2 regions of the Bacillus sp. FJAT-42376 genome follow, and region 1 is predicted to be linked to the other one. Evidence: riboswitches for the same ligand, from Rfam matches in the RefSeq annotation. Region 1 holds a riboswitch; the other holds the start of a gene.

Region 1 (4,216 bases):
GAAATTTTGGGGGAAGACGGTCAAGTCGAGGATACGGATGTTGAACTCATTTATGTGCCAACAGCGGAAATCAATGCAAAGGTGTCATTGAATAAAAAGCAGATCACGAAATCGGATACCATCCAATTGAAACTTGAAAATTTCGGTCCTCAGGAATTGTCAACGGGAGAAGGGTACCTGTTTGAAAAGTGGACGGGAGGAAAATGGGAACTGGCAAATCCGGATATGACGTTTAATGCTATAGGAATCAGTGTGCTTCCGGGGAAATCCCAAACCGTAACGCTGAATACAGCGAATTTGAGTTCGGGAAAATATAGAGTTGTTAAAGACGTTCGTAATGTTTTAAACATGGAGACAGACCTCGCGGCGGAATTTGAGATCAAGTAGTCACCAGTTCGATTAGACTGTGCAAAACGAAGCTGCCCCGCCATTCAGAGCCGGCCAGTGTGCGAAGGCAATCCTTCCTGACGGAGTATTTACTAACAAAGAAAAAGGGTGAGTGAATAGGTGAAACCGAAAAAAATGATGGCCGTATTTCTGCTCTTAGTATTGGCTCTTTCCGCTTGTTCAAAAGAGGAAATCCCAGTGACAGCTTCTGCAGCAAGCAAGATCCCCTCGCAAATCGGAACTCCCAGCAAAAAAAATGAATACTTTGTGTGGCCCCACAACATTCACAAGCAAACAGAATACGGTCCGCATACAGGAAAGTATTTTAAAAGAAGGGGAGGCTTCCACTTTGAGACCTCGCAATACATCCTGCCCCCAAAATCGCCTGTACAGTCCGTGCTAAAAGTCGCTTCCGCTGAGAAAACAATCCGGTATCAGCTGACGGAACGAGACCGGAATTACAAAAAAGTGAAGCTGATTGCCGAGAAAACAGGAAAAATGGCAAGCTTCTCTGCCGTTCTGCCCGACAAAGAAAATGCGCTGTATTTGATTAGCATAGAAATTTTGGGGGAAGACGGACAAGTCGAGGATACGGGTGTTGAACTCATTTATGTGCCAACAGCGGAAATCAATGCAAAGGTGTCATTGAATAAAAAGCAGATCACGAAATCGGATACCATCCAATTGAAACTTGAAAACTACGGTCCTGAAGCATTGTTTACGGGAGAAGGATACCGTTTTGAAAAATGGACGGGAGGAAAGTGGGAACAGGCCAGTCCCGATATGTCGATTAGAGATATAGGAATCAATGTTCTCCCCGGAAAATCCCAGATCATTACGCTGAATACTTCAGAATTGAGTTCGGGAAAATACAGAGTTGTAAAAGACGTTCAGAACATTTTAGACATGAAGGCGGACCTCGCAGCGGAATTTGAAATCAAGTAGTCTGGAAAGCCAGAAAAAGAGCATCTTTTCCGATGCTCTTTTTCATTGGTCCGCTTTTAGGGGCTCTTCATTTTCCTCAACGGTTTGCACGCCGTATAAATCTGAAATCTCTTTTTCTACCGCATCCAGAAATTCATCCGAAAGCAATGGCTTTTTTTCTTTGTTCATACGCTTCCTCCAATCATTTTTCCTATCGTGTATTCTTTCCGTTTTGCCATCAAAATATCTCATTTCTCTTCAGCTGAAAAAGCCGTAAAATTTTTGTTTACTTTTCCTAAATACGGGAGTATGATAATCAACGGTTTCATATTTCTAAACCGCTTAAACCATCATGGTACGGGGGACCCGTTTAATGGATAATCGTTATCCGAGGGGTGAATCCTTTAAAAAGGTAGGGCTACTCAATGGTCCGAATCCGGCAGCTAACCTCGTAAGCGTTATATGAGAAGGAAGGTGGAGCTTGTGAGACAGGAACATCCATGTCTGCAGGTCTGTTTTTAATGGCTTGCGGACATTTTTAATGGCTGAAAATCGTTTTTAGCAAAAATGGGCATCATAAGTTTAATTCTATATGGCGGTGAAAAGTTTGATTTCTTCAATAAAACGGTTACTAATCGGAAGGCCTTTAAAATCAGGGGAGCTTGGGGAACAGAAACTCAATAAGAAAAAGGCGCTCGCCATTCTGTCATCTGATGCATTATCTTCCGTTGCCTATGGTCCGGAACAAATTCTGATTGTGCTGATCACCATCAGTGCAGCTGCGTTCTGGTATTCCATTCCGATTGCATTAGGGGTTTTAGTCCTGCTGGCGGCATTGATCCTATCCTACCGTCAGATTATTTTTGCCTATCCCCACGGAGGAGGCGCCTATGTTGTTTCCAAAAACAATTTAGGAGTAAATCCCGGTCTGATTGCCGGCGGTTCCCTGCTGGTGGACTACATTCTGACTGTAGCAGTGAGTGTTTCTGCAGGAACGGATGCGATTACGTCCGCGTTTCCTGCTTTGCATGATTATAACGTGGAAATTGCGATTGTCTTTGTCATCTTGCTTACAATTTTAAATTTAAGAGGAGTAACGGAGTCTGCTTCTGTATTAGCCTATCCGGTCTACTTATTCGTTCTTGCTTTATTTATTATGATTGGAGCAGGCTTATATCATATTATAACAGGTCAGGTCCCGGCTGACGCACATACACCGATCGGCACACCGGTTGCAGGACTCAGTCTGTTTATTCTGTTAAGAGCTTTTGCATCAGGAAGCTCCGCTTTGACAGGGGTCGAGGCGATATCCAATGCAATTCCGAACTTTAAAAATCCGGCTCCGAACAATGCCGCGAAAACCCTTGTTGCGATGGGTACACTTCTTGCAATTTTGTTTACTGGAATTGTTTATCTTGCTTATTATTACGGAATTGTGCCCGCTGCAGAAGTAACGGTTGTTTCGCAAATTGCCGAGGAAACATTCGGCCGGAACTTTATGTATTACTTTATTCAAGGGACAACGGCCTTGATCTTAATTTTGGCAGCGAACACAGGTTATACCGCCTTCCCGCTCCTTGCCGTCAATCTCGCTAAGGATAAATTCATTCCAAGAATGTTTACGGTAAGAGGAGACCGCTTAGGCTACTCAAATGGAATCATCATCCTTTCTGTTTTTTCCATTATCCTGATTATCGCATTCAAAGGCCAGACAGAGCACCTCATCCCTCTATATGCCGTTGGAGTATTTATTCCGTTCACGCTTTCCCAGACAGGGATGATGGTGAAATGGCTGAAGGAAAAACCGGCCGGCTGGATCCCGAAGTTTATTATCAATACAGCGGGAGCGGTCATTTGCTTCCTTGTTACGCTGATTTTCTTCCTGACAAAATTTACACAGGTATGGTCGATTCTAATCTTCCTGCCGATTATCATTATCCTGTTTCACCAGATTCGCAAGCATTACGAAGCAGTGGGCGACCAATTAAGGATTACAACGTGCGAGCGCGCAATCCCAATCGAAGGAAACGTCATCGTCGTTCCGGTTGCCGGAATTACCCATGTTGTGGAGAATTCTTTAAACTATGCCAAATCCCTTTCTCCGGACCAGATTATTGCGGTGTATATCGCATTTGAGCGCGAAGATGAGCGCAAATTTGAAGAGAAATGGAAAAAGTGGCAGCCCGATGTTAGGCTCGTCACCCTGCAGTCCCATTACCGCAGCATCATCAATCCGCTTACCAAGTTTGTCGATACAGTCGAGAAAAAAGCGAGTGAATCCAACTATAAAGTAACAGTGGTCATTCCGCAGTTTATTCCGAAAAAGGGCTGGCACAATATACTCCATAACCAGTCCAGTCTGCTGATCCGTGCATTCTTGCTGTATCGGAGAAATGTAATCATTACGACAGTACCGTACCATTTGAAAAAATAACACGGAAAGAGGCCGATTAGGAAAGGCGGATCAGAGGCCAGCAGGGCCCTGGTCAGTTCTGCGCTGCGAGTCGGGTTCTTAGCAGAACTTCTTTAAATGATAATAAATAATAAGGCTTCAAATAGGATGAAATCGAAACGATTTCATCCTATTTTTTTTCTCCTGAAAAAAGCTGGTAAGCGTCATTTCCTTATTGTGGTATGGTATTCCCAGAGAGCGGACAGGAGGAAAAAAGAATGAGTACCTTTATTTATATGGTCAGACACGGTGAATCACCGAAGGAAGGAAAGGAAAGAACAAGAGCATTGACCGAAAAAGGGTATGCAGATGTGGAACGGGTAACGGAGATTCTGAAAGATGAGAAGATTGATGCAGTGGTATCGAGTCCGTATATACGGTCCATATTAACCGTTGAAAAATTAGCTGAACAAATAGGAAAAGAGGTTATTGTATTTGAAGATTTAAAAGAAA
Region 2 (4,216 bases), 2.0 Mb from region 1:
TGTATCTTACTCCTGTTGCGGTTTATAGTAAAGAGGAAAAAAGAAGTTTTTTTGCCCTTCTCCTGTTATTTTCCCCTGTTTACACTCCTTAACCCTATAAATACTTAACCAGGCTCTAATTATCTTCATTTATCTTTCATTTACAACGAAAAAAAGAGGCTGGGACAAATGGTTTACGGCTAATAAAAAAACCGAACTATAATTTGAAACTCTTGTATAGAGCTTCGTAATCGTTCGGTTTTACTGTTTTTCATGTTTATTAAAAGACTAAGTTAAAGCATGTTATTGATTTTTAACACCTGTTGATTGGAGCGGAAGGCGTGAAACTCCTGCGGGAGCAGCGGGACAGGTGAGACCCCGCAGTGGCGAAGCCAGGAGGAGGCTCACCGCCCGCCCCGCGGAAAGCGAACGACTGCTGCGGAAATCAACAGCCAAGTTTAACAGTGCTTTTTCAAAAGAAATATTCGGTTATAAGGACAACAATTTTAGTTATGTCTCAGCCTCTAAACCGTTTTCCTTTTCTTTGAACTCTTCGCGAAGAGATAAACTGCTATCACCAGAATGAAAATGATGATGAGCGGAATCATATAAGGCTGGGCAACTTCTTTGATGTGCATCCAGTTGCTGCCGAGCTGTATTCCAAGATAGAGAAAAAGGACTGTCCATGGAATAATAGCGGCGACAGTAAAAAGGGTAAACTTCCATGCCGGCATTTTAGCAATCCCTGCAGGAATAGAAATAGCATGCCTTACAACGGGAATAAAGCGCGCTGAAAAAATAACCCCTGTTCCATATTTCTCAAACCACTGTTCAGATAAATCAAGATGCTTTTTCTTAATCAAAAGATACTTTCCGTATTTCTCGAGAAGCGGCCGCCCTCCATAATAGCCAAGCCAGTACAGAAAAAGCTGAGCAAGCGTTCCGCCAATTACGCCCGCTGCCAGTGCACCTGCAAATCCTATTCGATCCAATGAAATTAAATATCCTCCATATCCAAGAACAATTTCACTGGGGATGATTTCAATCATTAATCCAATAGCAATTCCGAAATAACCTAAATCAGCCAATGCCTGCAATATCGTAAAAATGAAATCTTTCATAACGAACTCCTTTGTCCTCAACGACCTATAGTCTACTATACGTCGTTAGCAGACAAGTATTCAACCATTTATTGCGAAACTTTAAAACCAAAATAAAAGTGCCTGCAGCGGATTAAACTGCAGGCATTTTCACTATCTATTACATACTTCCTGCCATTTTTTGATCTGGAGGCAGGCTTCCATTCTTTTTCTCGGACTCGGCTACAATAACAGCACAAGCAGCATCACCAGTAATGTTAACGGTTGTACGTGCCATATCCAAAAGACGGTCGATCCCAAGAATCAGGGCAATTCCCTCTACCGGCAAGTTGACTGAGTTTAAAACAAGAGCAAGCATAATCAAACCTACTCCCGGAACACCTGCTGTCCCAATACTCGCAAGCACGGCTGTGAGCACAACGGTCAGCAGCTGGGTGAGGGTAAGGTTTTGCCCGTATACCTGGGCAATAAATACAGTGGCTACCCCTTGCATAATCGCTGTGCCATCCATATTAATTGTTGCGCCAAGCGGCTGGACAAAGCCGCTGATCTGTTTCGGAACCCCCAGATTTTTTTGCGCTGTCTCCATTGACACCGGCAGAGTCGCATTACTGCTCGAAGTACTAAATCCAACGGTCATAGCCGGAGAGAATCCCTTAAAGAACCAAATCGGACTCTTTTTAGCTAAAAACATAATGCTTGAGCCATACGTGAGGAACGCATGAATGACAAGGGCCAGGACGACAACGATGAAATATAGCCCCATCGCTTTAATTGCATCAAACCCCTGGCTTCCAACTGCAGTCGCAATTAATCCGAATGTTCCGTATGGAGCGAACTTCATAACAATGCCTACAAGGTACATCATTAAATCATTTCCCTGCTCCAGCACTTTCTTTAGAGCAGCCGTTTTTTCGCCAAGCATGGCAATTCCAAATCCTACAAAGACGGAGAAAGCAATAATTTGAAGCATATCACCGCTTGCCATGGCCTCAATCGGGTTCTTAGGGAAAATGTTTAGCAGGGTATCAGCTACAGAAGGAGCCTTCTCTGCCTTATACTCAGCGTTTTGTGTATTAAACTCTCCCACATTTCCCGGCTGAATAACCAATGCAAGTACAAGACCGATAACGATTGCGATCGCAGTAGTAGACAGGAAATAAGCAATGGTCTTACCCCCGATTCTTCCCAGCTTTTTCGGGTCACCCAATCCGGCCACTCCTAATGTAATAGAGAAAAAGACGATTGGCACGACGAGCATATTGATTAAATTAAGAAAGATTTTGCCAAGCGGAGTAAAAAGATACAGATCCAGCTGCTTGAACAATTCGGGGGATGTAATATTCAAGATAATTCCGACAATTCCACCTGCGATTAAACCAATAATAATTTTAGTAGCCAGTTTCATAGATTACCTCCTGTTGTTCGAATAGTTTGAATTTATTATAGCTCCCTATCTTTTCCCAAAATAAGTTAACAGCAAACGCATGCTCTAAATCAGCTTTTGCCGTCATCCAATGATGCAGATGTCTATTAAATAGGAAAGCGCGCAAAAAAGCCGTGAGAAGAGTTCTCTCACGGCCTATAAGGTCACAATGCCTAAAAACAGGATTTTCCTGTTAAGAATCTCTTCTCGCTTACGAGGTTAGCTGTCGGATTCGGACGAAGAGAAATGTCCTACCTTTAAAAAGGATTCACCCCTAGTGCCGCTGCACTGTATGGTTCCCCCGCTCCCTATTGGGATTAAGCGCTTATATGGACTTGTATTTTCATTATATACAAATCGTTTGTTATTTTGCAATTATTAATTTTTTCCTAAATCATGAGCCTTTTTACTGGCATATTCCCCATTAATAGAATTTTTTATCATAAATCCGGGACTTCCGGTAGTTTCATCCATTATTTGTTAGGGTAAGAAAATTCTAGTGAATTGATTTTTTTAAAAACTGAATTGGAGAGTGGAATGATTGAGAACAACGGCAAAATTATTAGGTCTATTCATGGTGCTTTCCCTTGCTTTATTCGGCTGCGGAACCCAAGGCAGCGAGAAGTCAGAGAAGACTGAAGGGGCTGAAACGGAAGAAGGCAGCAAATCAGAGGCAACTGAAAATAAGGAAGCTGAAAGCAAAGAGGCCGAGGACGAGGCGCCTGCCGCCACAGAGGCAAAGGATGAAAAATTGGATGCGGATCAAGTATTGGAAAAATCCATTGCCGCTTATGATGAGGTTAAAAGCTATTCTAGTGCGATGAACGTCAATCAGAAAATTGATGATGGCGAAACAAAATTGGATGTAACCGGTACATTAATGACTGAAAGCAATTACGAGCCTTTTGTCATGCATTCAACAGATACCTTTAAATCAAACGGCCAGACGATTAAGTCAGAAACATATATGACCGAAGACGCTACTTACACGTCTGAAAACGGGGCGGGCTGGATGATGCAGGATTCACCTGGCTCCTTAATGACAGGCCAGCCTAAGCCGACAGATGAACTTATGTCTTTAAAAGAAGTGGCTAAGGATCTGAATATGACCGAAAACGAGAATGAATATATTATTTCCATAGATGGAGCAAAAGAGGAAGTCTTAAGTCTATATAGCGATATGGTCAACGAAGCGGCGGCGGCTCTCGGAACAAATAGTGAATCCGTCAAAATTACCGGCTTAAAAATGTCTTACACCATTGATAAAAAAACGTTTCTGCAAAAAGCATCCGTGGTTGATCTGAATATGACCACGAATCTGGATGGAAAAACAGTCACGATGAACCAGTCAATGAATGGGACGTATGACAAATTCAACGAATTAAACAGCTTGTCTGTTCCAAAGGAAGTAATGGATACTGCTAAAAAACAGCAATAAGAATGGGGCTGTCTGGAGGCTCTCAAAAACAGGGTGACGACAGCGTCTCCCTGTTTTTGTTTGCAGAAGCGGATGGGCAGCACAGTGGGAAATCCCGGCGCTAGACCAAGCCCTATTCGGGAATGTTTAAGATAACCGGGTGGAAGAAAAGGTCCCGGGCGGAAAGAAAAAATAAAAGCAGCGTGCAAAAAAACAGCCTGCATATGCAAGCTGCTGAATTTATGGCCGCGCCCGTTCTTCTGTTTTTTTGGCTGCCTTCTCATCATCTTCGTC

The links. Region 1 has a riboswitch for cyclic di-AMP ahead of CEF21_RS08245 (APC family permease). Riboswitches for the same ligand answer to the same signal wherever they lie in the genome.
Region 2: another riboswitch for cyclic di-AMP. It lies ahead of CEF21_RS19305 (dicarboxylate/amino acid:cation symporter); the one in region 1 lies ahead of CEF21_RS08245 (APC family permease).

What each region holds. Positions count from the first base shown of each region.
Region 1 covers NZ_CP033906.1:1,623,099-1,627,314, forward strand. The annotation lists gene CEF21_RS08230 (immunoglobulin-like domain-containing protein) at 1-387, shown strand, start outside; gene CEF21_RS08235 (immunoglobulin-like domain-containing protein) at 508-1,332, shown strand; gene CEF21_RS08240 (hypothetical protein) at 1,375-1,500, opposite strand; cyclic di-AMP (ydaO/yuaA leader) riboswitch at 1,641-1,785, shown strand; gene CEF21_RS08245 (APC family permease) at 1,919-3,745, shown strand; gene CEF21_RS08250 (histidine phosphatase family protein) at 3,982-4,216, shown strand, end outside.
Region 2 covers NZ_CP033906.1:3,826,549-3,830,764, forward strand. The annotation lists gene uptA (undecaprenyl phosphate transporter UptA) at 504-1,100, opposite strand; gene CEF21_RS19305 (dicarboxylate/amino acid:cation symporter) at 1,240-2,487, opposite strand; cyclic di-AMP (ydaO/yuaA leader) riboswitch at 2,700-2,839, opposite strand; gene CEF21_RS19310 (DUF6612 family protein) at 3,047-3,943, shown strand; gene CEF21_RS19315 (twin-arginine translocase TatA/TatE family subunit) at 4,163-4,216, opposite strand, start outside.